Regions from separate parts of the Pseudofrankia sp. EUN1h genome, predicted to be linked through region 2. Evidence: predicted binding sites of a transcription regulator. Region 2 holds the regulator's gene; each other region holds the start of a gene.
The links. Region 2 encodes LexA, which represses DNA repair genes until DNA is damaged. Its sites were predicted from a motif close to CGAACNNNNGTTCG; they were not measured.

Region 1 (10,736 bases), on a different contig from region 2:
CGGCCGGCCCCGTCGAGGTGTACGTGGACACCGGCGCGGACTTCGCCCGCGGCCCCAAGGCCACCGCGGTGCCCTACGCCGGCCGGGACGGGCTGTCGCTGGTGCGGCTGCGGGTCGTCGACGCCGTCGGCGTGCGCCGCGTCCGGGTCGATCCCGCCGGCCGGCGGGGCCTGCTCCGGCTCGACTGGCTCACCCTCGGCTTCCATGTCGTCGGCTCGGGTGAGCCTCGACAGATCACCATCACCGCGTTCGACGGGCCGGGTTCGCTTCCGGATGTGGTGGGAGGCAGTATCCCCGCCCGGGCGGTCGGCGGCGCCGGATTGGCGGACCGTAGGCGCGGCATTGTTCTCAACCTGGTGGGACTGCGAATACTGCAGCCCAACTTGGTCGAAATCCTCGACGACGACCCGCAACTCGTCTACAACCTGGATCTGCCCGGCATGCCAGAGTTGGGTGGCACGTACGCAATTGACGTCGAGTTCGCCTTTGGTTGGATGGGGATCCGGGGGGACCCAGTGGCCGCTCCCGCGCCTGCCGCGGCGGGCTCGGCCTCCGGGCCGCAGCTGCCTCGCCGGGCTGCCCGCCGGGTGATGCGACAGCTGGGAGGCCTGCGGTGACAGCTGGAAGGCCCCGGGCGGGCGACCCGCCTCGCGGGATCCGGCGCCGGGCCTGGACAGGTCGAGACGGCCGGCTGGGAGGCCCGCGGTGAACGACACACCGAACACTGTCCCGGCCGAGCCGGCAGGCCCCGACGGCCTCGACGGGCCGGATGGCCTGGACGACCAGCCCATCTCCCACACCGCGCGCCCCTACGTCCGTTCGACCGCGTCGGCGAACACCGGCCCCCTGCGCCTTCCCGGTACCGACGGCGCCGGGCCCGGGGAAGGCGCCCTGCGGGCGAGCTTCGCCGACCTGGCGGCGGCCGTCGACGCGGCCGGTGCGGCTGGTTCGCCCGGTGCACCCGGTGCTGGCGAGATCGCCGTGTACGGCCCGGGCGGCCGCGGCGCGGTCCAGGGCTACGACCCGAGCGCCGCGAACCGCGGCGGTAGCCAGCCGATGCCGCTGCGGTCGGTCGTCGACCTGCGGGAGGTGTGGCTGCCCTTGCTGGGCGCGGCCGGCGCCCGCAGCATCACCCTGCTCGGCGCCGAGAACGGCTCGACGACCAGCCTGCTCGTCGACCTGCTCCGCGCCGGCGGCGGCGGCCGGCTCCTCGTCGTCGACCTCGAGCCGGGCCGGGTGCCGAGCGCCGGGCGCGGCCTGGACATCGAGGTGGTACGCGACCACGGCGCCGCCGGGCTCGAGGGGCACACCCCGACCGACGCCTACCTGATCGACGGCGACGCGAACTACGCCACCGTCGCCGCCACGCTCGGCGCGGTCGACGACGCCGTCCACGAGTTCGGCCGGACCACGTTCCCGCTGGTCATCGTCCACGACGTCGGCTGGCCCACCGGCCGGCGCGACCAGTACCGGGCCCCCGACCGCCTCACCGACGCCGACCTTCAGCCGCACTCCTGGGACGCCGGAGTGACGCTCGACGCGTCCGACGCCGTCCTGGGCCGCGGGATGCGCGGCGGCGGCGCCTACGCGTGGGCGCTCGCCGAGGGCGGGCCGCGCAACGGGGTGCGCACCGCCGTCGAGGAGTTCGTCGCCGGCCACCCCGAGCTTCGGTTCTTCACCGTCGCGCCGGTCCTCGGCCTCGGGGTCGTCGTCGACCGGCGGGCACCGTTCGCGACCAGGGTCGCCGAGCTGCTGTCGCCCTGGGTGGCCAACCCGCTGCTGGCCCGGCTGGAGCGCAACCGGATCGAGCTGTACCTGCGGGCCGTGGCTACCCGTGACGATGCGATGGCCGCCGCCCAGCTGCACCAGCAGGAATGGATGAAGCTCGACGCCGAGCGCATGCGCCTCGTCGCGCTCGACATCGAGAAGTCCGACCGGATCGCCCAGCTCGAACGGGAACTCGCCGCCGAGCGGGCGATGGCCGCCGAGGCACTGGGCGCCCGGCTGGAGGAACCGCGCCTGGTCGCCGCCGCCCGCTCCGCCGACTCCCGGCTGCGGGCGAGGCTGCGCCGCGGCCCGAGCCGCTACGAGCAGGCCAGGGCCCGGCTCGCCCAGGAGGAGGAACGCCGCCGCACCCAGCTCGCAGACCCGGCCGCGGCCGGCGCCTTCGGCCGGCTGGCCCTGCCGCCCGGCAGCGGCCCGGGCGCCGACGGCCCCGACGGCGCCGTCCACGGCTCGCTCGGCGGCGACCTCGGCATGAGCGGCGACGGTGACGGTGGGGCTCGGGCGTTGGCCCTTCCGCCAGGCTCCACCGGCGGCGGTCCGGCGGCCGGTGGCACCGCCAGCCGGAGGCCCGGCGCCGGCCAGGAAGCCGACGAGCGACTTCGCGGCCGTCACCGGCCACATCACCACGCCGACGGGCCGGACATCGTCGCCAGCGGCCCAGGCCACCAGGAACCCTCGCTGTGGACCCCCGGCCAGTCCGCCGCCGACCCGCCGCGGCGGGCCCGCGCCGGGTGGTCCGTGCCGCCCTCTCCGCCCGTGCCGCCCGTGCCACCGCCTCCGCCCGTGCCGCCTCCGGGTGAGCCGCTCGCGCTGTCGGTCCCGCCGGGCGCGGGCGCCGGCGCCGTCCTGCTGACCCCGTCGCCGCTGGCGCCGATACCGACTCCGTCACTACCCGCTCCGTCACTACCGCCTCCCTCGCCGTCCCCGCTTCCGTCGTCGCCACCGCTGTCGCCCCTGGCCGCCCCGTCCATGCTCGACCCGGCCTTGTTCGACCCGTCCTCGACCGGTGGCGCGTCCGTCCGGTCGCCGGTGTCGTCGCCGTTTCCCCCGCCGCTGGCCGGTGGGGGACCGTCGAGCCCGGCCCAGTCGGTGACGCCGATCCAGCCGGGTCGGCCGATTCCCGCCGGCCAGTCCATCCCGCCAGGCGCGTCGGTCCATCCGCCGGACTCCGGCCGACCGGCCGAGCTCGGCGCACCCGGCCAGCCACCCCTGTTCGACCGCTCTGGCGTCCCCCGCCGCCGCCGCGGTGCCTTCGCCGCCGACCGGCACGAGCCCCGCCACCGGGCCTCCGGCCGCAACGGTGGTCAGGCCTCCGACCGCAACCAGAAACCCGACCGCCCCTCCTGACCTGTCTCCGGTACCTGTTGCTGGTAGCTGTGGCTGGCACCTGTCTCCGGCACCTGTGGCTAGTCCGGTCGCGGCAGTTGGCGGCTATAGGGGAGGACCTGGCATGGGTGGCGAGTGTCCGCGCTTCGCATCAAAGACGCAGGGCTAGACGGAAACGGAGCCGCACGGAAACAGGGCTGGACGGAAAAGTGGTTATACAGAAACGGAGCTAGAAGGGGCAGGGAGCTTCCCTGCGCGTTCGAGTCTTGTCGCTGGCGCTGAGGCGGGTCGGTGAGTTTGCCAAAGGGGCGGCGGGTTTGGTGGTCCAGTTCTTGGTGTCTTCGTCAGGGAGTAGGCCTTCCTCGTCGTTCGCGGTGGTGTCGACCCGGTGGATCCGGGAAGTTGGACTGGTCCAGATGAAGATTCCTGGTTCTGGTTGGCCCAACGTCCAGCCACCTCGATGTTTTGCCGAATGGTGATGGCGGCAGAGCAGGCCAAGGTTGTCGAGCGCCGTGCGACCGCCCGTGGCGTGAGCGACCGTATGATCGATGTCGCAGCAGGTGGCGGGCATTCCGCAGCCGGGAAAGACGCATCGGGTGTCTCGATGTCGGATGAGCCGGGCAAGCGCCGGGGTCGGGATCCGTCGGTGTCCGAGGTCCAGGACCGTGCCGGTTTCCGGGTCGGTCAGGACACGGCGCCAGTTCGCGTCGGCGGCCAGCGTCCGGCCGACCGTGGCCGGGATCGGGCCATGTCCGACGAGTTCGGCGGGGTTGTCGTCCAGCCCAGCGAGGGTGCCGACGGCGGCGATGACCTGAATCTCGACCTTCACCAGCTCGCGGCGGTTACCCAGCACCAGCGCCGCGAGAACGTCCGCGCGCCGGGCGTCGATCGGCCGTCTGTCGCCGTCGGCACGGGCATCGGCTTTCGCGATCCGGTCGATCCGCTCGAAGATCGCGTGTGCGTCCTGGGCCGTCAACGTCGCCGACAGCAGGCCCATACCGTCTTCGAGTGGCCGGACGGTGACCCCGCGCTGGGCGTGGGCTTCCCTGCGCCGCCGCGCGGCGGCGTCCGGATCGATCCGAGCGACCATCCGGTGCAGCTTGCGGCGCCACTGCGACGGCGACTTCAACCGGCTGCCGGCCAGCATCTGTGTCTCGACGGTGGCTCGTTGCCCGCCGGACAGTGCCTGGGTGACGTCGTGCAGCGCGAGTAGCCGGGGGTAGTCCAGCTGGCCCGACGTCAACGCGTCGAGCGCGTCGGGCACCTGATGGGCGATATCCCAGGCCCGCGCGAGCCGGTCGGAAGCGGTGCGGGGCGACTGACCCAGCTCGGCGGCCAACTCGTCGGCAAGGAACTCCGAGTAGGGCCCACCGTCCTCATCGCCGCAGCCAGGAGGCGCCGGCCGCAGCCTCGCCAGCTGGACCTGCGCCCGGATCGTCAACCCCTGCAGACGGGAAGCCAGCCGGACAAGCCCCGCCACCAGGTCAAACGCCTCCCTCTCGGCGCAGCCAGCCAGCCCGGCCAGTACGGCCTCCAGGGCGGTATCCGCCTGGGCGAGCCACCTCAACGGTCCACCTTCGGGCCCCGCGACAGAAGACCCCGCGTCCAGAGACATCGCAGACCCCGCGTCCAGAGACATCGCGTCCGGCTCTTCCGCCGCGGGGACGGGCATCTGGGCGGCGGCGGCGATCGGGCGGGAGGGACGCGCCACCGATCGGGGCGACGACCGCCGTGGGGCCGGGGAGCCGAACGGGGATGGTCTGGAACCGGTGGGCCGGGAGGGGGGCCCGGATCGGACACCCTTTCGCGGTGGAGCGGTATCCGTGGAAACCGCCGGTGCGTCGGGCGACGACGGAGCATGGCCGTCACGCGTATCGAACATGTGTTCATGATAACTCGGGGAAGGGAAAAATCAACCAGTTCGGAATGCGGGCCGGGTACGTTCAGTCGTGCCGGACCGGTCATTCCCGCTGCCCTCCCCAGCTTGAATGGAGGGGGTAGTCAGAATGCACCCCCGGTCCGCTCATTTGACGATCGAGGCCAGCTTTGCTGTAATATCGGCTGGTCGAGTATTAGGGCCGATTCGGCTGGCGCGGTAGTCGCGTCGATGGTTGACCGTCTGCCGTGACGCGCTGAAGCGAGTCGAAGTAAGCCGTGACGAACCATGGCCCGAAAGTCGGTGCATAAATAGAGCAAAGAACGGCGGRGGTCGTGCCAGCTTAGTGCGCGGTGCCTGCGGGGCCGCCGTCAGCAGACGGGACGGTAGGGGGCGGTGGGAATGTAGTGCTGCCACTGGACGGCATCGAGCTGGTTGGATCCGGTGCGGCAGGCGGTCGCCAGGAGGGTGGCGTCATCGAGCGGGGTCAGCCGCGCCGTGTGGTCCGCGGCGACGGTGAGGGTCGACCGGCCGTCGGGGGTGAAGGCCAGGTCCTGGATCCAGTCGGTGTGGCCGGAGAGCTGCCCGACGGGGGCTGGCCGACCGCTCGTGGTGAGGTCCCAGAGATGGACCGTGTCGTCACGGCCGGCGGTGGCGAGGGTGCGGCCGTCGGGGCTGAAGGCCAGCGCGAGCACCCAGTGGGAATCCGCCCTGATCGTCTCCAGGGGGCGCGGGTGCCCCGGATCGGTGACGTCCCAGAGACGCGCGACGCCGTCGTAGCCGGCGGTGGCGAGCTGGCGGCCGTCGGGGCTGAACGCCACCGCCCACACGTAGTCGGTGTGACCGGACAGCGTGGCGAGCTGGCGGGGATGGCGCGGGTCGCCGATCTCCCAGAGACGGGCCGTGCGGTCCGTGCTGGCCGTCGCCAGCAGCCGGCCGTCGGGGCTGAACGCCACCTGACGTACCCAGCCGGTATGGCCGGTCAGGACGCTCAGCTGTGTCGGGTGTGCCGGGTCGGCGACGTCCCAGATCCGCGCGGTGTCGTCGTACCCGGACGTCGCCAGCAGCCCGCCGTCCGGGCTGAAGGCGACGGACAGCACGTAGCCCTCATGGCCGGTCAGCGTCGCGACCCTCACCGGGTTGGCCGGGTTGCTCACGTTCCACAGGAGCACGGTGCGGTCATAGCCCGCCGTGGCGAGCAGGGTCCCGTCCGGGCTGAAGGCGGCGGCCGTGACCCAGCCGTCGTGACCGCGCAGGACCGCGAGCGGCCTGGGCGGCGTCGCCGTCCCCGCCGTCCCCGCCGTCCCCGCCGGGGCGGCCGGCTCCGCTGGCAGAGCCTCTTGGGAAGCGGGATCCCGGGAGCCGGCTTCCCGGGAGCCCACTTCCCCGGCCTGGCCGGTCAGGGCCGCGAGGTCCCAGAGACGGGTGGTGCCGTCGGCGGAGGCGGTGGCGGCGAGCCGGCCGTCGAGGCTCACGGCGACGCCAAGCACCGACGCGGTGTGGCCGGGCAACGGGGTCGCCGCGGCGCCGGCGAACGAGGTGCGCAGGCTTGCCCGGGCGGCCGGCGCCGGGCTGATCCGGAAGGCGGCGAGGCTCAGCGCGTCGGCGACCTTCGCGTCGGTGGAACGGATCTTGTCGGCGGACGTGGCGACCTCGGTGGCAAGCGAGGCCGGCGTCGGGCTTGGCGCGGGCGAGCGCCCGAGCACCACCGGGATCAGGACGGCGATCAGCATCAGTGCGAGCAGCGGCGTGATCATCAGGGAGCCGTGGCGCAGCCGGTCTCGCCAGGTCCGCGCGGCCGGCCCAGGATACCCACCGCGGGCTTCGGCTCCGGCCGGTCCGTCACTTCCCGACTCGGGACCGTGCCCGCCGGCGCCGGCCGGCCCGCTCGCCGCGTCGCCGGCCTGCCCCCGCGTGCCGGTGCCGCCGGCGGCCGCGGCCCCGCCGGCGGCGAGCGGCGGGTCGGTTTCCGTGGGTGGGTCGGTGGCGCCGGTGGCCGTGCCCGGCGGCTGGCCGGGGATGGCGCCGGAGCGGATCGCCCGGCTCACCGCCGGGTCAGGGTGGGTTGGCGGGCCCATGCTGACCAGGCGCAGGAAGAGCTCCTGGGCGGTCGGGCGCTCCGCGGGATCCTTGCGCATCGCGTGCTCGACGATCGGGCGCAGCGCGGGGCCGAGGCCCTCCAGGTTCGGCTCGAGGTGGACGACCCGGTACAGCTGCACCGGGGTCGGGCCGTCGCCGAAGGGCAGCACGCCGCTGCTGGCATAGGTGACCAGGCCGCCCCAGGCGAAGATGTCCGCCGCGGCCGTCACCGGCCGGCCGTTGGCCTGTTCGGGGGCCATGAACGCCGGTGTGCCGATCCGCTGGATGTCGTGGCTGAGCACGCCGTGAGCGTCGGTCGCCCTGGCGATGCCGAAGTCGATGACACGCGGGCCGAGCGACGAGAGGATGACGTTCGACGGCTTGAGGTCGCGGTGTACGAGCCCGGCGCCGTGGATCGCGGTGAGCGCGGCGGCGACGCTGACGGCCAGCCGTTCCAGGTCGCCGGTACGCAGCGGGCCGCCGGCGAGCACGGCATGGGTCAGCGTCAGCCCGTCGATGTACTCGGTGACCAGGTAGGGCGGGCCATCCGGCGGGTCGACGACCTCGAGCACCTCCGCGGTGCAGAACCGGGCGACCCGGCGGGCCACGTCGGCCTCGCGCAGGAACCGCTCCCGGAACTCCGGCAGCCGGGCCAGGTCGGCCCGAATCATCTTGATCGCGACCAGGCGCAGGTCGCCCTCGATGCCATTCGGCCCGATCTTCGCCGCCCCGCCGGCCGCCGCCCCGGCCGCTGTGGCGTCTCCAGCCGCGGTGTCGCCGGGAGCGGTGTCGCCGGGGGTCGGGCGGCCGTCACGGAGGGGGCCGATGCCCAGGTAGACGGTTCCCATCCCGCCCTCGCCGAGCCGGCCGATCAGCTGGTAGCTACCCAGCTCCTCGGGGTCGTCGGCGGAAAGCGGGTCGGCGGCGACGGCGCCCAGCGGATGCGTCGGGTGGGTCGGGAGGGTGAGTCCGTGGTGCGAGCCGACCGCCAGCGCCTGCTGGCCGGGCAGGCTCGCGGGCACGAGCGGGAAGGCGAGCGCCTGGTGCTGGTTGTGCCGCACAGACCACCCCCGACCTAGCCGGCAGCCCTCTCCCGACAGGTCCCCAGTCTGCGGCCCCACCCGCGACGCCGTGGCGTCACAATCCCGTTGCCGTTGGTAGTTCCTGTTTGTGGCCTCGCCTCGGGATCAGCCGCGGCGGTGGCGATGCGCACCGGGGCGACGGGGGATGGACATCGTCTGCTCCGACTCGCTCGGCGGGTGGTCGGGACCGAGCCTGGACTGACCGCCCAAACCGACCGGGCCGGCGCTGAACCAGTCGTGACCACCCGTCGGACCGTCGACACCGGTGGTGTCGCCGTCGCCCCCGACCGTCGCGAGCGCGAGCGTCCCGCCCTGGCTACTCCGGCTACCCCGGCCGTCCTGGTCGTCGCGCTCGCCCGGGTCGCGCGGCACCGGGCGGATCGCGAAGACCACCGACCAGACGACGGTCGCCAGCAGCGCCAGCGCGCACAGGCCGAGCACGATCTCGACCGCGAGCTTGGGCCACGGCGACCAGGCCAGCAGGTTGGCGAGGCCGGCGCGGGGGCCGCCGCCCGGCCCCTCCCACCAGCGGCGGAACAGCAGCTGGCCGGCCAGGCCCTGCATCGCGAGCGCCGCGGCGAGCGTCAGCGGCGGGGCGAACCGGGAGAACCTGCCAGTCGAGGCGGCCCCCGCGCCGACCGCCACGGCGAGCGACGCGATCCCGGCGAACAGGTACCGGCCGGAGATGCCGCTGACGTAGTACGTCCGGTGGAAGTGCAGGCCGGACTGCAGCGTCATCAACGCGAACAGACCCGCCGTTGGCCACACCATGAGCAGCAGGTCGACCCGTCGGGCCGCGCCGCGCGCCTGGGCGATCCCGGTGGCGATGAGCGCTGCGATCACCGCGGTGCCGATCCGGGCGGCCAGCTCCGGCACATGCGCCTCGAACCAGCCGAAGTCGCCCCACCAGCGCAGGATCGTGCCGTTGACCAGTACGTCGGCGTACTCGCCCCAGCCGGACAGTTTGCTGCCGGGGGTGAACCCGGGCGTCGACGGCTGGAAGGCGTGGTAGCGGACGATGTTGACGACGAACCACCAGGCGCCGAAGGCGACCGCCGCCGCCGAGCCGACCAGCAGCGGTCGCCACGGGAAGCGGGCGGCGCCTGTCGGCACGGCCGGCCCGGTCGCCGCCTCGGCGAGCAGGAACGGGGTGGAGTCCGCGGCCCCGCGCCGCCCGCCCACACCCGCGCCGAGCCCGCCGGAGCCGGAGCCGAGCCCGCCGGAGGCGAGCCCGCCCGCGCCGGGGCCGAAGTCGCCAGTGGCGGAGCCACGGCCGTCCGGGCCTGGCCTGGGACCGGCCGTGTCGGCACCAGCACCAGCGCCAGCACCAGCACCAGCGCCGGCACCGGCTGTCCGGGTCAGGATCTTGCGGGCGCGCCGCCAGGCCAGCAGGTAGGCCACGACCGCCATCGGGACGAACACGACGCCCAACGACTTCGACAGCATGGCGGCGCCGATGAACGCGCCCAGCCAGCAGGCCGTGCGCATCGAGGTGTCGCCGCGCAGCACGTAGCACAGCGTGAGGGTCGCCAGCGCCCCGGTGAGCACCAGCAGGGCGTCGTTGTTCACGCTCGAGCCGATGTGGGTGAGCATCGGCACCGCCAGCGGTACCAGCGCGGCGACCCGGCCGGCCACCCGGCTCTCGGTGAGCCGGTCCGCGCTCGCCCAGGCGAGCAGCGGCAGCGGCGCGACCATCAGCACGCTCATCAGGCGCAGCAGGCCGATGACGAGGTCGAACCGCAGGTCCTGCGGCGCGCCCGGCGGCAGCTTCACCAGCGCCGCGCCGGCGAGGTAGTAGAGCGGCGGGTGCTGCATCATCTGCTGCACGTCGGGTGCCGGCTGACCGGCCCTGGCCAGCTCTCCCCACTCGGGCCGGTCCGTGCGCGCGGGCGCGTCGGCCGCCGTGAACGGCCCGACGGCGAGCTCGCGCGGCTTGTCCCGGGCACCGTATGGCGCGGTGGCGATCGAGCCGACCGTCTCGGGCGAGACGAGGGCGTGCCCCACGGGCGGCCAGCCCTTGCCCTCGGCCAGCCGCATGACGGCGTCGACATGGTGCGGCTCGTCCGGCGCGTGGTACTGCGGCACCAGCACCGACCAGGTGCCCAGCAGCAGGGCGAACGCGGCGGTGATCAGCCAGACGGGCGCCGGCGCGGAGCGCAGCACCCGCCAGGGGCGGAACCGCACCTCGGGCGGCAGCAACTGGCGGGCGTCGGCGACAGCCGTACGCCGGCCTTCCACAACAGTGGGCACAGTGAAAGACCCCCCGGGCGATGGACGCCTGTCATCGTAGGGGTTCAACCGTGCGCCGCCAGCGCTGGATGTACATGATTGGCCCAATTCAAGCGCGGAGTCGGTCCGCGGGCGTGCTTAGGACCGCGGGCGTGCTTAGGACCAAGCGTCGGCGGTACCGACGACCTTCGCGGGCGAGCCGGCGACGATCGCCTTGGCCGGGACGTCCCGGGTCACCACGGCTCCGGCGGCGACGATCGCGCCCTCGCCGATGGTCACGCCCTTCAGCACGATCGCACCGGTGCCGATCCAGACGTGGTCCTCGATCACGACCGGCGCGCTCTGTGGCTGCTGCACGC
Region 2 (4,212 bases):
CCTGGCAGGCCTTGCGGACACCAGCGACGACCTTGGCCCTGCTGAACGGCTCGGCGGCACCGCTGCGCTTGCGCACCTGCAGCGAGGCCTCCTCCATGGTCGTGAACCGCCGCCCGCAGGACGGGCACGCCCGGCGGCGCCGGATGGCCGCGCCCTCATCGGCTTCCCGGCTGTCCACCACTCGGCTGTCGGGATGCCGGCAAAACGGACACCGCACGGCTCCTCCCTTCGTCAGACCCCTGTAGGAACAACCACGCACGCGAGAGAACGCGTCCACGCTTCGGCCCCGTCCCTGCTTCCCGAGGCATGGCTGACGCAGGGCATGGCGACCTGGCCGGGGAAGCTCCCACGAGCGCGACCGCGCACCGTCGGGACGGTCTCCACAGCTCCCACGGAACGCTGCCGTTCCGCGGCTAGCTATTCCGCAACTACAAGCTGTGGACTACTTACAGGTATGTAACTACAAGATGTTGTGCTGCCAGAGTAGCGCATACCCGGATCACCCGTGAGCATGCCCCCCGCGCGTGTCGGATCCCACCCGCCCAGACGGGGAGAAGCAGCAGGTTCGCGARGAACCGTCACATGCCGACAGCCCGACGCCCGCGCCGACCGGGTGGTCGGCGCGGGCGTCGGGCCAGGGAAGGACGCCGCCGGTCAGAAGGCGGCGAGCGCCCAGTGAACGGCGAGCCATGCGGCGCTGGTGGCGCCCCAGACAGCGAGGACAAGCAGGAGCCCGGCGACGGCCCGGCCGCGGCCGGTCAGCCTCAGCGCGGGCGCCGGCCGTCCCGCCCGCCGGCGGTCCAACCTCGCGCCGGCGACCGGGTGCTCGGCGGCGACAGCCCGCGCGAGCGGGCTGGGAACCGCCGGCGGGGCGGCGTTCGCCGACCGACGACGGCTCGGTACGGGCAGGGCGATCACATCGGCGCCGTCCGGCTGTCGCGGGGCCGGGCGCCCTGGGACCAGGGTGGCCCCACGCGGGTTCGTCACGCCAAACCTCCTAGCGGCCGGGCCATTACCCGGCACAGCTCGTCGAGCGAAGCTCAACCAACGTCGGGGGGTCCGGGGCGCGAGCCCTCGAAGAACCGTGGCGACCGGTCATCGAGGGAGACATCCCCGGCAGACATCTGGGGCCATCGGGAAGGTAGCCCAAGATCTACAACTGGCGACCACCGGCGGCAGTAGCCGGTAGCGGAAGTCAGGACGAGGACAGGGCCCGCTTCGAACTGATGGTCGATTCTTACATGCACAAGGCCGACAGAGCACGCAGACACGCTCGAACGCCTGTTTGAGATTCGCGCGCCACCGGGCTACGGTCGTCACACGATCGGGCGCAACCCGGCTCCCCTTATCCACAGGTGAGGCCGATGAGAAGCCGGCGGCCCGGTCCCGCACCATGACCTTGAGCGAGGGAGAACCTAGGCCATGACCACGCAGGGCAGGGGGCCGCGCAGGGCAGGACGCCCGTCGGCCAGCGGCGACGAGGAGAGCGACGGCACCGTACGCGCCTTCCCCGACGGCCCCGTCGACGACGACGGCCTGACTCCCCGTCAGCGCAAGGTGCTCGAGGTGATCCGTGACGCGGTCGAGCGGCGCGGCTACCCGCCGAGCGTGCGCGAGATCGGCGAGGCGGTGGGCCTGACCAGCACCAGCAGCGTCGCGCACCAGCTCAGGATGCTCGAGGACAAGGGCCTGCTGCGCCGCGACCCGAACCGGCCGCGGGCGATCGAGGTGGTCTCCCCCGAGGGTGGCCGGCCGGTCAGGCCGATCCCGAAGACCCGGCAGACGGCCGGCGCGGGCAGGGGCCGGGGCGGCGTGAGCCCGCTGCGGGTGCACACGCTCGGCCCGGCCGACGACGCGCTCGCCCGCGAGGCCGGCGAGCAGGACTCGCTGAAGGCGGCGACCGCCTACGTGCCGCTGGTCGGCCGGATCGCCGCCGGTGGGCCGATCCTCGCCGAGCAGGCGGTCGAGGACGTGCTGCCGCTGCCGCGTGAGATCGTCGGCGAGGGCACCCTGTTCCTGCTCCGGGTCGTCGGCGACTCGATGATCAACGCGGCGATCTGCGACGGCGACCTGGTGGCGGTCCGCCAGCAGCCGGTCGCCGAGAACGGCGAGATCGTCGCCGCCCTGATCGACGGGGAGGCGACCGTCAAGCGGCTGCGCCGCCGGGACGGCCACGCGTGGCTCCAGCCGGAGAACCCGGCCTTCCACGACATCCCCGGCGACGACGCCACCATCCTCGGCCGCGTCGTCGCCGTCATGCGCCGCGTCTGAGCACTCCGTGAGGCGCTGAGACTGAACTCGGCTAGCCGAACTCGGCTAGCCGAGTTCGGCCTTGCGGTGGATCGAGTAGTGGAGCACGAGGAACGGCAGGCCGAACACCCAGAACTCGTGTTCGGCTCGCAGCTCGCCGTCCTCGAGGTAGACGTCGAGCTGCTCGGCGAAGCCGTGGACCGCCGCGGCGGTCAGCTCCTTCGTCTCCGCGTCCACATAGGTCAGATAGTGCCCGGGCTGGTCCAGGTCGCCGCGGCTGGACAGCACCAGCCCGCCGCCGGCCCGCGCGGTCGGCGCGAGGGTGGCCGTGAAGCTGGCCTGTGGCAGCGGGAAGCCGACGCTGACGTAGCCGCGGCCGTCCCGGCGGTAGGTCGTGTAGATCCCCACGTAGATGGGTTCGTCGTTGTCGACGTACGACCTGATCCAGCCCCGGATGCTTACGGTGCCGTCGTCGGTGCCGCTGATCGTGTCGATCCGGCTGCGAACCCCACGCTGCGCCTCTCGCTGGTTCATGGGCACGTTCGCCTGCCCCAGCGGGCGCGCGAGCACGGTGCGGTAGAGCAGGTAGCCGGGCCGCACCCACAACCGCCATCGCGGAACGATGTCGAGGGTGAACCGGGTGGTGTGCTCGTAGAACTCCCGCACCAGCGGGGCGACGGTCGCGGGATCGAACTCGGGGCCGGCCAGCTCGTCCAGCGAGGCGACGATCCCGACGTCGGGGGCGGCGGCCTGGTAGTCGCCGCCGAGCACCTCGGCCAGGTCGCGCACGTAGCCCGTCCCGACATAGCGGGTCCGCGCCACCAGCGGGACCACGAACGGCAGATCCGCGGGGCTGACCCGTTCGGCGAGCATCATCACCTGCGGGTCCCGGAAGATCGCCGCCGACACGGTCCGGAAGGCGAGCACGGTGGCCGCGCCGACGATCGCGGCAGGGACGTCGCCCCAGAGCAGCCGGCACCCGTAGCCGATGGCGAGCCCCACCAGCGGGCCAAGCACCACCTTCTGCGGACGGAGCCCCAGCGCGCCGGCCAGCGCGCCGGCGACCAGGCCCACGACCACCGGCCCGGCCCCGGTCACCGCCGCCAGCGCCCACGCCAGGGGCGCCGCCATCGCGGTGCTCATCACGATGCGCGACCACAACGCGGGGATCTGGCCGGGACGCTGCCGCGCCCGCGCGACCGCCTCCGACACCGTCGTCAGCAGGCCACCGACGACGGCCGCCGCGATCATGGGGAGCGCACCCCACCGAGTGGCGAGGGACAGCCCGGCGACCGCGCCGATGACAGCGGCCAGCCCGAGCGAACCGGGCTTGTCCGCCTTGCCCGATTCCTCCACGGCCACGCCACGAACCTACCGACAGGCGCCGTGGCGGTGATGCGCCCTAGGCGTCGACGCTCTGGCGGAAGGCGTCCAGGTCGGCGGCCAGGCCCGCGGAGACGCGAGCGCGCAGCTCGGTGCCCGTCGCGGTGTGCGCCTGGTCGAGAACCTCACCGGACTCGTGGATCCGGGCGACGAGATCCCCGCGGTTGTACGGGACGAGGACGTCGACCTCGACCTGCGGGTGCGGCACCCGGGCGGCCAGGGCCTCCACCAGCTCCTCCAGGCCGGCACCCGTCCGCGCCGACACGCACACCGCGTCGGGAGCGATCCGCTTGATGCCCGCGACCGTCGTCTTGTCGGCGATGTCGGTCTTGTTCACCACGATGAGCTCGGGCACGTCGCCGGCGTCGATGTCGTTCAGCACCTCGCGCACGGCCGAGAGCTGCCCGATCGGGTCCGGATGCGAGCCGTCGACCACATGGATGATCAGATCCGCGTCCGCGACCTCTTCGAGCGTGGAGCGGAACGCCTCGACGATCTGGTGGGGCAGGTGGCGGACGAAGCCGACCGTGTCGGTGAGCGTGAACACCCGGCCGTCGGGCAGCGTCGCGCGGCGCACCG
Region 3 (6,427 bases), on a different contig from region 2:
GACAGGGCCGCGGCTTCCTTCTTGTTGAACCGCTCCGAGATGTAGGCGGTGCCGAGGCCGAGCCGTTCGGCCTCGGCGGCCTCGACGACGATGTCATGCGACGACTTCGGCTGCCCGGCCAGCAGGTAACAGGCAAGCTCCTCGTGCACCCGGCCGGTGTCGCTCGCGCCATTCGCCGTGGCGGTGTTCATGGTTTGCTCCCAGAAGGACGTCAAGCCGGCACCAAAGATCTAAAGGGATCTCACCAGGCAACAGCCACCCGCGCAAGCGGCCTCCGCCGGTCCAGCGAGCTCCAAGCTGACCTGCTCGTCGGCCGGCGTCAGGCGGCCTCCTGCGCCGAGACCGGTCGCGCTGGGCAGCCTGGGGCGTCGAGTGGGACGTAGCTGTCGATACAGGCCTATTGAACCGGCACCGGTGTGGGCGGAGGCTCCGGACACACCGGGCAGTCCAGTAACTACTCGCGTCGACAGGTTGACTTCGGTGTCGAGGATCCGCACGATCGGACTGGTGCCGTTCCCATCGCGGTGGGGATGGAAGTGAGCCCCGGGACTTCCTGCCGGACGACAGGGCCCGGGGCTTCGCGCTGCGTAGATCGGTCAGCATTCGATGGAGATGACCGTCAGTCGGGATGAGACCGTTTCGAGGAACTGCGGATCCCCTGTGCGGTCGCGTGTCACAGCTCCGCAGATCGCGTCGGCGATCCAGAGGAGGGCTTCCTCTGGGCCGGGCCTGTGGTCCATGCGCAGCTGGCCCCGGACTACCTTCTGGGTTCGCAAAATGTCGAGCATCCCGCGGTCACGCTGATCGTCCTTGCGGCCGCGCGACTCGACCACGACCTGCTCGACCCCGAGCTGGTCGAGTTCAAAGAGCATGCGTTCCAGGCAGTGGCGGCGCCGGCGTTCGCTGCGCTCGCCTTCTCTGCCGTCGCGGATGACGACGATGTGCTCAAGAGCGATCGACGCGACGGTTTCCATGATCTGGCGACGGCGCTTCTCCTGCTCCGCGCGCCAGTGAACCTTGACCTGTCCGGGAAGCAGCAGGTCGCGCATGGTGGAGCGGAGCTGATCGAGCTTGGCGGGCTCGCAGATTGCCGCAGCCAGCAGGTAGGTGTGGGGATCGCGAGCCTGATCGGAGCCGGACTCGTCCAAGTAGGCGTGGAACATCGGATCACCGCCGCGCCGCGGTCGCCGCGCACGGCATGAAGGACGGGATCCAGACCCCGATGGGGTCGACGGACAACACGACGGTGCTCCACACCCGCGCCTCGTCCCCCGGATATGACGAAGCGCTGTTGAGCAGCGTCCACCGTCGAGCCAGCCACGCCTATCCGGACGTGCCTCTACGTAGAGGCGGGCCTGCCGGAAACCGGGGCCGGCAACCCAACGTCAGGATGACGACGTGACTCCCGCGCGTGTATGCGGACGAATCCGCCCCCCGTGGCGCAGGTGCTTGCGGTAGATCATAGCCAGAACTTCCCGCCAGTCGGTCCGCGGGCCCGAGTCATTCGGGGCCAAGACTCACAGGGCCCGCACCGCGGCGAGCACAGCCAGCGCCGGGCTCGGCGTGCCAGCGAACACGGCTCTGAGGTGACAGAAGTCGACCTGGCCGGTGAGCTGGGCTGTGCGCTGCGCAACATCAAAGCGTCCGCATCAAGGCGTCCGCCGCGAAGGGCCACACTCACCTGCAGAAACGTGACACGGATGTGAAGACCTCCCAGCGACCAAAGATCGCTAGCCCAGAAAGCGATCCAGGCGCGTCCCTAGGGGCATCCTGCCGCGACCGGTGGAGATCGGTGCGCGCCGCGGAACGCGAAGATCCACCGGTCGGAGCACGGTTGTCCATGCGGCATGTTCCGTCCTGCTGGTTCGCCGGGGACCTGATGACGCGCGGCGCGCGGCGGGTGCGCTGACTGCCCGCGGCGCACGGCGAGGTTGGCTCGCATGCTCGCATGCTCGCCTGCTCGCTGAGCCGTCGAGCCGCCTCCGGGCCGTCGAGCCGCTGGCGGGCCGTCGAGCCGCTGCCTGGCCGTCGTCCGTCGTGCCGCCGAGCCGCTGCCGGGCGGCCGGGCATCGTGCCGTCGAGCCGCCGGGCGGCGGCCGGCCGGTGCACGCCGCGGAACGCGTCTTCGGCACGGCTCGTGGCTCACGCCATGGACGTGACTGGCGGCGGCCCAGGCTGGGGCCGGCCGTCGGAGGTACGGGCGGGTCCCTGACCTGGAAAAACTGTCGGACCGGCGTGCGATCGTCGTGGCATCGACGGGCGGCATCGACGGCCCGTTACTGGGCCTGGCACTCCTTGACCTCGGTGGTGGCGATGTCCGACGAGAAGTTCGACGCTGAGAAGATCAGCGGCGCGGAGAAGATCAGCATGGTGGGATCCGGCTCGGCCGGGCTGGAGGTGGAGACGGCTCCGCTGCCCGAGCTGGAGGCGGAGATCTGTGGGTGGGCGGGGCGAATCGCGGCGGCGACGTGCCAGATGTTGCGGGTACTCGCGGCGTTCGACCGACGTCAKGGGTGGTCGGGGCTCGGGATGTCGACGTGCGCGCAGTGGCTGTCGTGGCGCTGTGGCATCTCGGTCCGCACGGCGCAGGAGCACGTGGCCGTGGCCCGGGCACTGGAGGGGCTGCCGGCGGTGCGGGCGGCGTTCGCGGCCGGGCGGCTGTCGTACTCGAAGGTACGGGCGGTGGCGCGGGTGGCCGAGCCGGCGTCGGAGCCGTCGTGGCTGGCTCATGCGCTGCACTGCACGGCCGGGCAGCTGGAGCGGCTCGTGTCCCGATTTCACCAGCTGACCGCGGACCCGTCGGAGCRGTCGGCGGCGCGGAAGGTTTCGTGGCGGACGGGCTCGGACGGCCTGTTCCGGCTGTCGGCGGTCCTGACGGCGGAGGAGGGCGCCCGGCTGTCGGTGGCCATCGACGCGGCCCGGGCGGCCCTGGACGACGTCACGCCACCACCGGTCGACGGCGAGCCCGGGCCTGTGTCGGTGGACGGCGAGATAGTGGCCGCGCCGCGTGATCGCCGCGCTGACGCTGACGCCCTGGTCTCGCTCGCGGAGGGATTCCTGTGCCGGCCTGTGCCCGCGCTGATGGACCCAGCGCACACGCTGACGGTGCATGTTGACGCGGAGACCCTGCTGGTCGGTCAACTGGTGGCCGGTGAACGGCTCGCCGCTGGGCGGGGAGACGGAGGTGAGGGCGGGGCCTCGCCGCCGACCGCCGACGGAGCGGGCCGGGACTGCGGCAGCGGGCTGTCAGCGGGGGAGCGGTCCGCGCGTGGAAAGGTGGTGGAGAGCGCGGTGGCGAGTAGCAGGATTGCGACGGCGGACCGGTCCACGACAGGGAATCGGTCCGCGCCGGACGACCAGTCCGCGACGGGGAACGAATTCGCGTTGGACGAGCGGTCCACGTCGGACGACGGGATCGCGGCGGCTGGCGGGTTTGCGGCGGTGATCGGAAACGATCCGGTCAGCCGGCTGGCGCGCGGGCTGCTGCGGTGTGACGCCGGCCCTGGCATCGGCCTGCCTCGGGCGGTGCTGTCCCGGCTCGGGTGCGACGTGCTCGTGCGCGCGCTCGTCCAGGACGACGCGGCCAACCCGTTGGCACTCGGGCGACGGCGTCGGCTGCCGACCCAGCGGCTCCGGGAGGCGGTCTACGCCCGGGACCAGGGGATCTGCCAGTACCCGGGTTGTAGCCACACTCGATGGCTGCAGGCCCATCACCTGCGTACCTGGGCGGCGGACGCGGGTGCGACGGACCTGGAGAACCTGACACTGCTGTGTTCCCGGCATCACCGACTGATCCACGACGAAGGCATCGCGCTGCGCCGCCGCGACGACGGCAGGATCGTGGCGACGCTGCCGGACGGCTTCGAGATCGTCCCGGCGCCCCGTCTCGACCAGCGCGCGGATCTGCCAGATCGGCGGCGCCACTCCGGCGGGGATTCCGATCCGGTCGAGCAGCTGATCGCCGCCACCCGACACGTCGACGACGACGCGATCCACACCCATGGCGGCGGYCGCCTCAGCTGGGACGACTCGCTCTACGTCCTCCTGCAACATCTCCAGCCATCGGGCGCGCGGTAGGCCGGGTGACGTCGGGTCGTCCTCGGCCGGCCGAGCACCAGCCCGCTGCCACGGTGCCCGGGGCTGGCCAATGGCCTCGATTGTGGGCTCGGCCATTGACCGCAGCGAACGGCCAACTGCAGCGAAGCGGCGAGGTGTACAGCGCGAGGTGTGATGGGCAGTTGAGCGACGCCGCGAGGCAGGTCAGGTCGCAACGTCACCGAAACCGGCCGGCTATGCCTGGTGTGTGTACTGAGGGCGCGGCCTCGTGGGTAGCCGGCGGTGGTCACCGCCTCCACGCGGCCCTCGGAGGACAGTCCCGAGATGAGGACCGCCCCACAGAAGTTCGGCGACGAGCGCCAGGAGCGGGTAGATCGGCCCGATCATTTGGTGATCTCGGAACATCCGGTCTTTCGTAGGTTCTGGTACGCCGCCTGTCTGGCCCGCAGCCTGGGCGACGAGCCGGTGGCGTTGACGGTGCTGGGCACCCCTCTTGTGCTGTGGCGGCCCTCCGCGGACGCCCCAGCCAGCGCCGCGCTGGACCGGTGCGCGCACCGGGACGCACCGCTCTCACGGGGCTGGATCGCGAACTGTCACCTGGTCTGTCCCTACCACGGCTGGGAATGGGACGGCGCCGGACGGACGAGGCGCATTCCGCAGTTCCCCGACGCGCCACACCCGACGAAGAGCGGTCTGACCATGGTCGCGACGCGAGAGCGCTACGGGATGGTGTGGGTGTGCCTGGCCGACGATCCGATCGTGGACATCCCGCCGTTGCCGGAGTACGACGACCCCGCGTGGCGGGTAGTGCCGGAGTACGAGTTCGATTTTGCGTGCACCGCGCCGCACCTGCTGGAGAACAACTTCGATCCGGCACATATCGCGTTCGTGCACCGGAACACGTTCGGAAACCCGGACCGCGCCGAGTTGGCCGATACGACGGTCACCCGCGAGCCTTACGGCCTGCGCTCGTGTGGTCAGGTCAGTGTCGAGTCCCGCCCCGGTGAGACCGGGGCGACGACCCGCACCACCGTCTCCGACCTCTACGCGCCGTTCTTCGCGCGTATCCATATCGCCTATCCGGACGGTCTGCGGCACCTGATGATCAAAGCGATCACCCCGGTCGACGACGAACGGTGTCGACTGGTACAGATCGTCCTGCGCACGGACACCGAACAGGACCGTCCGGCCGCCGACATCCTGGCCTTCGACATCGCCGTCGAGACCGAGGACCGAGCGCTGCTCGAGCTGCTGCCGACGCCGTTCCCGCTCGCGCGGCACCTGAACGCCCACGCGCGCGCCGACCGTAACAGCCTGGCGATTCGTCGCCTGTGGACCGACCTGGTCACCGGCCGTTGGGTACCGTCATGACCCGCAAGAAGCACGCCATGACGCGAGCCTGACCTGTGCCAACGCCTGTGCCTGCTGACACAGATCGATCGTGGGTCTTACCAACCGGGAATCCACCGCGCTGTCACCCTCGGCAACCGGGTGATCGATCGGCCGTCGCGCCGTCCTCAGCCGAGTTTCGGGCCCGGGGTGAAGCGGATCGGGAGGTGGCGGGGGCCGGAGATGAAGTTCGACTGCAGCCAGGTGGTCGGCCCCGCGGGCTCGATGTCGGGCATCCGCGTGAGGATCTCGCGCAGCAGCGCGGCGATCTCGACGCGGGCCAGGTGGGAGCCGAGGCAGAAGTGCGGGCCGCCGCTGCCGAAGGCGATGTGGTCGTTGGGGGAGCGGGTGATGTCGAACGTCTGGGGGTCGGTGAACACCCGCTCGTCGCGGTTGGCGGAGCCGTAGTACATGACGACCTTGTCGCCCGCGCTGATCTTCTGGCCGCGCAGCTCGGTGTCGGTCGTGACGGTCCGGCGCATGTAGACGACGGGGCTGACCCAGCGGAGCATCTCCTCGATCGCCGGGTCCAGGCGGCCGTCCAGGTCGGCCGTCAGCGCGGCCCGCGCCTCCGGGTGCTCGAACAGGGCGTGCAGGCCGCCGCCGACGAGCTGGCGGGTGGTGTCACCGCCGGCGTCGATGAGAAGCATGAAGAACAGGTTGAAGTCCATCTCGTCGAGGCGGTGGCCCTCGACCTCGGCGGCCAGCAGCCGGCTGGAGAGATCCTCGCCGGGGTTGCGGCGTTTGGACGCCTGGAGCTCGCTCGCATAGGTGAACATCTTGATCGCCGCGTTGAGCTGGGTGCCTTCCGGCACGGTGTCCGGAACGGCGTGGATCAGCTCGGTCAGCTTGTAGAGCTCCCGGCCGTCTTCCAGTGGCATGCCGAGCAGGTCGGCGATGACGAGGGACGGCATCTCGCCGGCGAGGTCGTCGACGAGGTCGCACTCGCCGCGTTCGATGACCGCGTCGACGATCCGCCGGG
Region 4 (10,736 bases), on a different contig from region 2:
TGGGCACGGTGTTCCTCGGCCGCCGGGCAGACCCCGACGGGGCTGATGACGGCGAAACGGCGGCAGGCGCCGCCGCCCCGGACAGGGCCGACCCTCGCGGGAGTGGCCGGGAGCGGCTCGTCGCGGTCAAGGTGATCAGGCCCGACCTGGCGCGCGAGCCGGAGTTCCGGGAGCGGTTCGGCCAGGAGGCGACCGCGGCCCGCCGGGTCGCGCGGTTCTGTACCGCCGAGGTGTTGGACGTGGACGTCGCGTCCCGCCGGCCTTACCTGGTCACCGAGTACATCGAGGGGCGCACGTTGGCCGCCGCCGTCCGCGAGGACGGGCCGCTGCCGGGCGTCGAGGTGGAGCGGCTGGCGGTCGCGGTCGCCTCGGCGCTGACGGCCATCCATGCCGCCGGCCTGGTCCACCGTGACCTGAAACCGGGCAACATCATGCTGTCGCCATCGGGCGCCCGCGTCATCGACTTCGGCATCGCCCGGGCGATGGACGCGACGACCACGTTCACCCATGCCGGCGTCGGCACGCCCGCGTTCATGGCACCCGAACAGGCGCTCGGCGGCGTGGTCGCCCCGCCAGCCGACATCTACGCCTGGGGTGGGGTCGTGCTCTACGCGGCCACCGGTCGGCTGCCACACGGCGACGGCCCCAGCCCGGTGGTGCTCTACCGCGCCGTCAACGAGGAACCCGACCTGACCGGCCTCGACCCGGGCCTGCGGGAGCTGGTCGCCCGGGCGATGGCGAAGGACCCGGCCACGCGCCCGACCGCCCAGGGCCTGCTGCTGCTCCTCGTCGGCGCCACCCAGCTCGACGACGAGGAGAACAAGGAGGACGACGAGGAAGACGCGCCGCTCGAGCCGGAAGAGCCGGTCGAGCCGGTCGCCGCGACCGCGAGACCCGACGCGGCGCCACTCCCGCCTTCTCAGCGGCCGTCGTCGGCCAACCCGTCCGCCGGCGCGATCTTCCCAGCCGCGCCATCTCCACGACGGGTCGCGCGGTCGGCGATGGAAGAGGCGCTGGCGCTGGCCGCGGACATCGCCCGGGACATCGACGCCGGTCGCGCCGCACTGGCGAGGCCGCGCCCGGCCAGCGTGTCCCCGGCCGGTCCGGGCACCCACGCCGCCGGCGAGGAGACGACCGCCCGGGCCCTACCGACAGATCCTCGCGGGCGCGCCGCCCCCGCCCGGCCGGCCGCGACGACCGACCCGCCCACCCGGGAGGCGACCACCTTCGTTCCGCCTCACCTGGCCGGCGGGACGCGGCCGCCCGACGATGCTCACCGACTCGACGATGGCCGCCCGGTCGACGGCGGCGCGGACCCGGCCGGCCGCCGCCGGCCGACCAGGCGGTTCGGCGTGCGCCGCGCCGGGCTGGTCGGGCTCGGACCGGCCGTCGACGCGGTCCCGCTCGGCGAGCCGCTCGCCGGCCACACCGGCCAGGTCACGTCGGTCGCGTTCGCCCCCGACGGCCGGATGCTCGCGACGGCGAGCGTGGACGGCACCGCCCGGGTGTGGCGGCTCGCCGGCGAGACCGACACCGGCGCGTCCCCGCTGGGTGAACCGCTGCGCGGCCACGAGGGGCGGGTGCTCGCGGTCGCGTACTCGCCGGACGGGCGCGCGCTGGCGACCGCGGGTGGCGACCACACGGCGCGGCTCTGGCTGCGGGCGGCCACCGGCTCCGAAGCGCGGCCCGCCGTCGACGGCCATGGCTACCACCCGCTCGGGATCGCCCACGGCCACTCCGACCAGGTGACCTCGGTGGCGTTCGCCCGCGGAGGCCGGCTGCTCGCCACCGGCGGCCTCGACGGGACGGCCCGGCTCTGGCAGCTCGACCTCGACGGCGCCAGCCGGGACGCCGTCCGCCCGCTCGGGCGCCCGCTCGCCGGCCACCAGGGGAAGGTCCTCGCCGTCGCGTTCTCGCCGGACGGCCAGATCCTCGCCACCGCCGGGACGGACCACACCGCGCGGCTCTGGGACCTGACGTCGTCGGTCCCCCGCCCGCTCGGCCCGCCGCTCGCCGACCACCGCTGGCACGTGCGGGCGCTCGCCGTGTCACCCGACGGTGTCACCCTCGCCGTGGCCGCCGGCTTCGGCGCCGTCCGCCTGTGGGACCTGACCGACCCGGCGCATCCGTCAAGCCTCGCCGAGCTGGCCAGCCGGCAGAGCGGCCAGGTCCGGGCGGTCGCCTTCGCCGCCGACGGCCGCACCCTCGCGGCCGCCGTCGGTATCGGCGCCGCAGTCAGCCTGTGGAACGTCGAGGACCCGGCGAGCCCGGAGCCGCTCGGCCAGCTCTCGACCGGTCACGTCGGCACCGTCCGGGCGCTCGCCTTCTCCCCGACCGACGACATCCTCGCCACCGCGGGCGACACCTCAGCCCGCCTCTGGCGCCCCGCGGAGTAGCTCGACCGATTCCGACCACCAGCCGGACGGATGACGAGGAAGGCTCAGCCAGGACGAGCCGCCAGGACGGGCTCAGTAGCCCATCGGCGGTCAGTTCGCCATGTCGACGAAGCGGGAGTAGTGACCCTGGAACGCGACCGTGACGGTGCCGGTCGGGCCGTTACGGTGCTTGGCGATGATCAGGTCGGCCTCGCCGGCCCGGGCGGATTCCTTTTCGACGGTGTCCTCGCGGTACAGCAGGATCACGGCGTCGGCGTCCTGCTCCAGGCTGCCGGACTCGCGAAGGTCGGAGACCTGGGGCCGCTTGTCGGCACGCTGTTCGGAGGCGCGGTTCAGCTGTGAGATCGCCACGACGGGAACCTCCAGCTCCTTGGCGAGCAGCTTCAGCGACCGGGAGATCTCGCTGACCTCCTGCTGCCGGCTCTCCACTCTCTTCGGCGAGGACATGAGCTGCAGGTAGTCGAGGATGACGAGGCGAAGGTCATGGCGCTGGCGCAGCCGGCGCGCCTTCGCCCGGATCTCCATCATCGTCAGGTGCGGGCTGTCGTCGATGAACAGCGGCGCCTCGGCGACCTCGCCCATCCGCCGCGCCAGCCGTGCCCAGTCGTCGTCGGTCAGCCGGCCGGTCCGGATGTTCTGCAGCGAGACCCGGGCCTCCGCGGACAACAGCCGCATGGTGATCTCCATGCGGCTCATCTCCAGCGAGAAGATGACGGACGTCATTCCGTGCTTGATGGAGGCCGCCCGCGCGAAGTCGAGACCCAGAGTCGACTTCCCGACCGCCGGGCGGGCGGCGACGATCCACAGCTGTCCACCGTGGAGTCCGTTGGTCAGCTCGTCGAGGTCGGTGAAGCCGGTGGGCACGCCGGTGAGGGCGCCCTCGTGGCCGGCGATCGCCTCGATCTCCTCGAGGGCCGGGTTGAGCAGGTCACCCAGCGGCGAGTAGTCCTCGGTGGTGCGCCGCTCGGTGACCTCATAGACGGCGGCCTGGGCGCGGTCGACCAACTCGTCGACATCGTTCGACGGGCCGTAGGCGAGCTGGACTATCTTCGTGCCGGCCTCGGCGAGGCGGCGCAGCACGGCCTTCTCCGCGACGATCCTGGCGTAGTAGCCCGCGTTCGCGGCGGTCGGCACGCTGGAGATCAACGTATGCAGGTAGCCGGGGCCGCCAACGCGATCCAGCAGGTCACGCCGGCCGAGCTCCGCGGCGACGCTGACCGTGTCGGCCGGCTCGCCGCGACCATAGAGGTCACCGATGATCTCGAACACCGTGGAGTGCGCCGGCCGGTAGAAGTCGCCCGCGCGCATCACCTCGATGACGTCGGCGATGGCGTCCTTGGACAGCATCATGCCGCCGAGCACGCTCTGCTCGGCCGGCAGGTCGTGTGGGGGTGTGCGGTCGAACTCGACGGGCTGGCCGCCACCGCGCGCGATGTCGGTGACCGTCACCCGCCTCACCCCCCGTCCACGATCTTCCAGCACGGCCCGACAACGCTACGTACCGCCCCCCGGCTGACCAGGCCGGTCAACCAGTGCTGGTCAACCGGGGCCGGTCAACCAGTGCTGGTCGACCCAGGCCAGTACCGTGCATCGAACAAATGTTCGATGAGGCGGYCGGCCTGTGTCAAGCAGGAGCGCTGGGACGGCCGCGCGCGCCGGATGGGGACGAACGTGCGTGCGCCTCCCCGCGCGTCGCCCTCGGAGCCCCGCGGCGATCCCTGAGTGGCCGACTTTAGGGAACACAGCCCCCGACCAGCAAAAAGTTATCCACAGGCATGTGTGGAAAACCTGTGGGCAACGCCGGTACGACCTGGGGAGGACCTCGGGACGACGGCCGATGAGCTGTGGACAGACTAGCGGCTTACCGGCCAGGATCGGCTGTCAGGCTGGGCATTCTCCCCGGCGCCCTGTGGACACAAAAAAAGTTCACCAAAGTCTCCGAACGGGGCCCCTGCAGGGAGAGCGTCGCCTTACGAGGGCCACTTGTGGACCACGCGACGTGCCGACGCCGACATTCGATGACACGGACAGGCCGGTCCGGAGACGACGATGCCCGGTGCCCCGGACGTTTCCGGGACACCGGGCAGGTGTCGTGCGGGGGCTCGGCGCCTGGGCGCCGAGCCCCCGCGTGACCGCTTCCGCGCGTCAGGCCGCGGCGACCTTGACGGTCAGCTGGGCGGTCACCTCGGGGTGCAGGTGCACCGCGACGGTGTGCTGACCGACGGCCTTGATCGGCGAGGTCAGCTGGACCTTCCGCCTGTCCAGCGCCGGGCCGCCCGCCTTCGCCACGGCCTCCGTGACGTCGCCGGCGGTGATCGAGCCGAAGAGCCGGCCTTCCTTGCCCGCCCGGCTGGTCAGCGTCACGGACAGCGCCTTGAGCTGCGCGGCGATCTCCTGCGCGTGCCCCAGGTCACGGACCTCGCGGGCCGATCGGGCCCGCTTGATCTGCTCGACCTGGCGCTCGATGCCGCGGGTCGCGATGATCGCAAACTGCTTGGGAACCAGGTAGTTACGGCCGTAGCCGTCGGCCACCTCGACGATATCGCCGGGGCTGCCGAGACCTGGCACCTCCTGGGTGAGAACGAGCTTCATGTCCCGTCACCCTCCTCAGCGCGCGGTGGAGGTGTAGGGCAGCAGCGCCATCTCGCGGCTGTTCTTCACCGCGATGGCGACGTCCCGCTGATGCTGGCTGCAGTTGCCGGTGACCCGGCGGGCACGGATCTTGCCGCGGTCCGAGATGAACTTGCGCAGCAGCGACGTGTCCTTGTAGTCGATGTACTCGGTCTTGTCCTTGCAGAAAACGCAAACCTTCTTCTTAGGCTTGCGCACAGCCGCCTTGGCCATGGTTGTGCACTCCTAGATTCAGACGAAGTCGGGTGAGGTCCCGGAGACCTCGTCAGGCGCGAGGCGCCATCGAGGTCCGGGTCCGGTCCCGGGCAGCATCGCGGCCTGGGCGAAGTCGCCAAGCGCGCGGCGGGCAGGCTCAGCCGGCTCGGCGCGCGCCGGGCGAGAGACGCCCGGACACCACGAACGGGCGCTAGAAGGGCGGCTCGTCGGAGTAGCCACCGGACGGCTGCGACCAGGGGTCCTCGACGGAGCCGCCGGAATAGCCGCCCCCCGAGGAGGACGAGCCACCGCCGCCACCGCCGCGGTAACCACCGCCGCCGCCACCGGGGCCGCTCGCGCCGCCGGCACCGGCCGCGCCGCCGTTGTAGCCACCGGCGCCAGCGGCGCCAGCGCCAGCACCAGCACCAGCGCTTGCGCCGCCTCGGTACCCACCGTCCGACGGGCCGTCGTAGCCGCCGCCACCGCCGGGACCGCCACCGCGCGCCGCGCGGACGACCTTGGCCGTCGCGTACCGCAGCGACGGGCCGATCTCATCGACGTCGAGCTCGATGACGGTGCGCTTCTCGCCCTCACGGGTCTCGAACGAGCGCTGCTTGAGTCGACCCTGGACGATCACGCGCGCGCCCTTGGTCAGCGACTCCGCGACGTGCTCGGCCGCCTGCCGCCAGATCGAGCAGCGCAGGAACAGCGGTTCGCCGTCCTTCCACTCGTTGGTGGCCCGGTCGAGCGTGCGCGGCGTCGAGGCGACCGTGAAGCTGGCGACGGCAGCCCCGTTCGGGGTGAACCGCAGCTCCGGGTCGCTGGTCAGATTGCCGACGACTGTGATGACGGTCTCACCGGCCATGGGATGTGCCCCCTGTCCCGCGGGTGTGTCAGGCGGCCGGCCGGCGGGCGACGCGCGGCTTCTTCGCGTCGGGCAGCCGGATGACCTTGGTGCGGATAACCGACTCGTTGAGCGTGAGCTGACGGTCGAGCTCGGCGACGACGTCAGGATCGGCGTGCAGATCGATGACGGCGTAGATGCCCTCGTGGCTCTTGCGGATCTCGTAGGAGAGCCGGCGCCGACCCCAGACGTCGACCTTCTCCACCGCGCCGCCGCCGTTGCGGACGACGGACAGGAACTGGTCGAGGGATGGCGCGACGGTGCGCTCCTCAAGATCCGGATCGAGGATGACCATCAGTTCGTAATGACGTGCCAAGGCTGAACCCACCTCCTGTGGACTCGGCGGCCACGGGTTGCACCCATGGCAGGAGGGAATGATGCGCGCTCTCGCTACCGCACCCCCGCTGCCGCGCCGTTGGTACCGGGACATCCCTGGTACCGGGGCCGTAGTGGTGGGTCACGGCGGAGAACGCGCCGACGGCGCCCGCGATAAGGCAAGCACCGTGCCGCGTCGAGCTTACTCGACGTGCTCGGCGTCCCGGCCGGGCAGGGCACCCCGGTCACCGGGCTGGCCGTCCGCCGCCGGCCCATACCACACGGTGCGCGCCCACCCCCAGACGACCGCGAGCAGGCCGACGATCGCGAGCAGGATGAGCAGGCCGCGCAGGTGCCGCCCGGGCGACGGGTCGACGGCCGCCAGCACGATGACGCACAACACGGCGGCGGCTGCCCCGCCGGCGAGCGGGTAGGCCAGCGCGTTCCTGGCCCGCTCGCCGTCGCCGGCCGGGCCTCCGGCCGGGCGTCCTTCTAGGTCACCGCCTGTACTCATCGTCCCCATCCTGGCGCACTCACGACGCGATTCGCCTCGTGGTGGCCGTATCGGCGGGGCGCGTCGCCCGCCGACGGCGCTCGGCCCGCTCGCCCACGCCGCGCTCCCCAACATGACCGTCACTCTGGGTTACCGTCCGCGCGATGCCAGCGCACGGACGGGCCGACCCGGGGTAAGGAGTGGCGACGGCGGTGGTGACCTCGCATCGGCAGCGGCCGGCGCACGGCGCGGACGAGGCGCCCGTGATGCCGTACCCGGCACAGGCCATGGCCACGTTGCTCGCTGGTGTCGTCGTGGCCGGGTTCGTCCTGGTGGCGGGCGGCGCGTTGGCGCCGCCCGCCGGGGGCACCGAGCCATCCACCTCGGGCCGGTTGGCGGCGCGGCCGACCTCGACGGCGGCCGCGCCGCCACCGCCGGCCGCGGCGCCGACGCCCACGGTCAGTCCGGCACACGGGCCGGTGGCCCAGCCGCCATCTCCAAAACGACTACCCACAGTGACGGAGAAACTGGTTCGAGGCGGGGGCTCGCCGACGCCCGGTCGGCACTGACCGGCCCGACTGGGCCGACTGGGCCGAGTCCAACCCGACTCGACTCGACGGCATGGTCGTCGGTCAGTCGACCCAGCGGCCCTGGGTGAAGGCGACCACGAAGGCGGCCATCACCGGACCGGACAGCCACAGGTAGGCGGGCGCCGCCCGGGGGAACCGGCCGGCGAGCCGCGCGAGCAGCAGGTAGACCGGGAACGCGACCAGCATCGTGCGCACGCCCGACGCGTAGTAGTTGGTCGCGGCCATCAGCACCGTGGCGGTACCGATGAACGTCGCCTCGGCCCACCGGCGGCTGTACAGCAACGCGATCGTGACCACGATGCCGAGGACCACGGCCAGCAGCTCGGCCCGCCAGAACCAGGTGAACGTCGTCGAGCCGTCCGGCCCCGGGAAGGCCGACTCCCAAGTCGCCTTCCAGCCCGACCATGGCCAGTCGACCCAGCGGTGCCAACCCTCGCGCATCGCGACCGTGTATGCGTTCCACTCCCCGGTCTTGCCATGCAGGTACCAGAGGAAGCCGAACACGGGCAGCGGCGGGAGCGCCAGCGACAGCGCCGGCAACGCCAGCACCGGCAGCCCGGCCCGGCGACGTTCGACGAGGTACAGCACGACGAGCCCGCACCACAGCGGAATGCCGGTGACCCGGGTCGCGGCGGCGCCGGCGGCGAGCGCGCCGGCGAGCCACCACCGGCCGCGCCGGCCGGCGAGCCACGCGGTGCTCGCGAACGCCAGGAAAAGCGCCTCGGAGTAGCCGGCGAACAGGAACACGGCGTACGGCGCGAAGATCATTGCCAGCACCGCCGCCCGGCCGGCGGCCGGGCCGCCGTCGTCCGTGGCCAGCCGCCAGATCGCCGCGGCCGAGACCGCCCCGGCCAGGAACACGACGATCAGTCCCGCGACGATCCAGTTCGGCACGACGTAGTGCACCAGCCGGATGGCGAGCGGGAAGGCCGGGAAGTCGACCTCGGTCTTGTCGGAGTAGTGCGGCGAGACGTAGCCATAACGCGCCACCTTGGTGAACAGGCCGACGTCCCAGCGGTCCCACAGCTCGGTGAACCGGGGCACCTGCCCCAGCGCGCCCTCGACCACGACCCGCGCCGCGGCGAACGACAGCAACGCGACCGCCACCCGGCTGGCGCACCACAGCGGCAGCGTCGCCCGCGCCGACTCTGGCAGCCGAGCCCACCACCCACTCGCGGACGACGACAGCCGGGCCAGCGAGGTTGCCGAATCCGGCGGGCCCGGCGGCGCCGACGGGCCCGCCGGGTCCACCGGGTCCACCGGGTGCAGGGGTCTCACTGGGGTTCGGGATCAGTCCGCCGCGGCCGGAACAGCGCGCCAGGTTCCAGGACGTCGCCGTCGGGCGCGCCGGTGGGACCGGCCGCGCCGCCGGGAGCGCCGGGAGCGCCGCCTCCGTCGGTCTGCCCGCGATCGTCGGCGACCGTCGCCGCATCGGCCCAGAGGCCACCGGAGCTGGACGGGCCGTCGACGACCTCACCGACGAGGACCCGCGCCGGCCGCCGGTGCGGGCCGTAGGCATCCGCGGCTTCGTCCAGAACGCCGCCGGCCGGGTCGTCCACCCCACTGGCCCGGACGACGTCGAGCTCGGGGCGCAGGATCTCGCGGACGACGAGACCAGCGAGTACCAGCAGCACCAGGTCACGCAACGCGACCGCGCCGACGAACCAGCCACGGGCGACCCCGCGTGCCCCGTTGGTGTCGTTGTAGATGAAGTGCATGAAGCGCATGAACAGCAGGTAGGCCTCGGCGGCCTGCCAGACCAGGAACGCGCGCCACTTCGGTCTCGCCAACGCGTACAGCGGCAGCAGCCACAGCGTGTACTGCGGCGAGAACACCTTGTTGGTCACCAGGAACGCGACCACGAGCAGGAACAGGACCTGCGGCAGGCGCGGGCGGCGCGGCGCGAACCAGCACAGCCCGGCGATCGCGGCGATCGAGGCGATGAGGGCGATCGAGGTGAGGGCGTTCAGCACCGACACCGAGATGCCGTGGTCACGCACCGCCGTCAGCACGACCGGCGTGGCGATGACCACGACCAGCCAGGCGGCGGCGCCCACGGCCAGCGTCGCCCCGCGGACGGCGCCACTCGCTCCACTCGCGCCAGTCGAGACGCCGGCCGAGTCATCCGCCTCGTCGTCCCCGGACTCGTTCCAGCGCGCGCGTACCAGTGGGCCGGCTGCGACGGCGGCGAGGCCGAACGTGGCCAGCGCGATGACGATCAGGTGCGGACCACCGAACCAACCGGGGTCGTACGCCCCGGACAGCCACTGCACCGCGAACGCGAGCGAGTCCCAGTCGGCGGGGCGGTGCTCGTTGAGGTCGATGAAGCGCGCCACCGCGTTCTGGGCGCCGCCCGCGTGCCCGTCGAGCATGCCGAACCAGCCGCCGGACCCCAGGCTCGACAGGATGCCGTCGTGCGACTTCTTGTCACCGATGAAGTAGCCGGCGATCAGGTAGGTCGGCAGCACGACGACGGCGACGGTCGCCGCGGTGGCGGCGACCAGCCGGCCGAAGGCCCGCAGCTGGCCGGTGCGCAGGCACAGCATGCCGATCGCGACGAGGAAGAACACCGGGTAGAGCTTGGTGGCCACTCCGAGGCCGAGCAGGACGCCGGCGGCCACCGGCGCCCGTCTGGACCAGGCGTAGACGGCCAGCGCCCCGAACGCGACCGCGACGATGTCCCAGTTGGTCAGCAGGTGCAGCACCATCGTGGGCGCGAGCGCGAACAGCGCCGCGTCCCAGACCCGCCTTCGGCCGGCGGTCTTCGCGACGGCGACGACCGCCGCGCAGGCGAAGCAGAGGAAGACCAGCGCGGTCAGGTCGTAGAACAGCGCGGACCGGGCGTCGATGGTCCAGTGGTCGATGACCTGGTCACCGTTCTCGGTCCGGTAGACCGGCCGCTGCGACGGCGCGACCCGCGAGACGGCGGCCACCACCTCCATGGTGGCGCCGATCAGCGGCGGGTACTCGGTCGGGTAGTCAAGGTAGGGGACCTTCCCGTCCTTGAGGCCCTCCTGCGAGTAGAGCGCGACGACGTCCGAGTAGCACATCCGCGTGTACTGGTACTCGTGTGTCCAGTTCCGGGTGTCCCGGCAGGTGGACTTCTGCGCGTAGCCGAGGCCGCACACGACGATCGTCAGTGCGAGCAGCACCCGCACCGGCGTCCACCAGGTCCACCGGTCGGGCAGCACCGCGTGCCGCCCCGGCGGCCC

Region 1: a site for LexA is predicted at 4,987-5,000, ahead of BCD49_RS03140 (HNH endonuclease signature motif containing protein). Genes of this name have one in related genera too.
Region 3: a site for LexA is predicted at 2,115-2,128, ahead of BCD49_RS24750 (HNH endonuclease signature motif containing protein). Genes of this name have one in related genera too.
Region 4: a site for LexA is predicted at 3,988-4,001, ahead of dnaB (replicative DNA helicase). Genes of this name have one in related genera too.

Annotation. Positions count from the first base shown of each region.
Region 1 covers NZ_MBLN01000002.1:584,657-595,392, forward strand. Annotated here, with positions in the region: gene BCD49_RS03130 (hypothetical protein) at 1-617, shown strand, start outside; gene BCD49_RS45780 (hypothetical protein) at 706-3,132, shown strand; gene BCD49_RS03140 (HNH endonuclease signature motif containing protein) at 3,341-4,822, opposite strand; gene BCD49_RS03145 (WD40 repeat domain-containing serine/threonine protein kinase) at 5,359-8,004, opposite strand; gene BCD49_RS03150 (ArnT family glycosyltransferase) at 8,254-10,398, opposite strand; gene BCD49_RS03155 (acyltransferase) at 10,534-10,736, opposite strand, start outside.
Region 2 covers NZ_MBLN01000045.1:94,587-98,798, forward strand. Annotated here, with positions in the region: gene nrdR (transcriptional regulator NrdR) at 1-217, opposite strand, end outside; gene BCD49_RS11485 (hypothetical protein) at 655-987, opposite strand; gene lexA (transcriptional repressor LexA) at 1,423-2,271, shown strand; gene BCD49_RS11495 (hypothetical protein) at 2,317-3,612, opposite strand; gene hflX (GTPase HflX) at 3,653-4,212, opposite strand, start outside.
Region 3 covers NZ_MBLN01000065.1:44,582-51,008, reverse strand. Annotated here, with positions in the region: gene BCD49_RS24760 (TIGR03857 family LLM class F420-dependent oxidoreductase) at 1-191, opposite strand, end outside; gene BCD49_RS24755 (DUF3800 domain-containing protein) at 597-1,163, opposite strand; gene BCD49_RS24750 (HNH endonuclease signature motif containing protein) at 2,314-4,077, shown strand; gene BCD49_RS24745 (Rieske 2Fe-2S domain-containing protein) at 4,381-5,427, shown strand; gene BCD49_RS24740 (cytochrome P450) at 5,574-6,427, opposite strand, start outside.
Region 4 covers NZ_MBLN01000036.1:120-10,855, reverse strand. Annotated here, with positions in the region: gene BCD49_RS08245 (WD40 repeat domain-containing serine/threonine protein kinase) at 1-2,396, shown strand, start outside; gene dnaB (replicative DNA helicase) at 2,487-3,845, opposite strand; gene rplI (50S ribosomal protein L9) at 4,542-4,988, opposite strand; gene rpsR (30S ribosomal protein S18) at 5,004-5,240, opposite strand; gene BCD49_RS08225 (single-stranded DNA-binding protein) at 5,434-6,087, opposite strand; gene rpsF (30S ribosomal protein S6) at 6,116-6,442, opposite strand; gene BCD49_RS08215 (hypothetical protein) at 6,644-6,955, opposite strand; gene BCD49_RS43455 (hypothetical protein) at 7,147-7,503, shown strand; gene BCD49_RS08205 (hypothetical protein) at 7,567-8,775, opposite strand; gene BCD49_RS08200 (glycosyltransferase family 87 protein) at 8,799-10,736, opposite strand, start outside.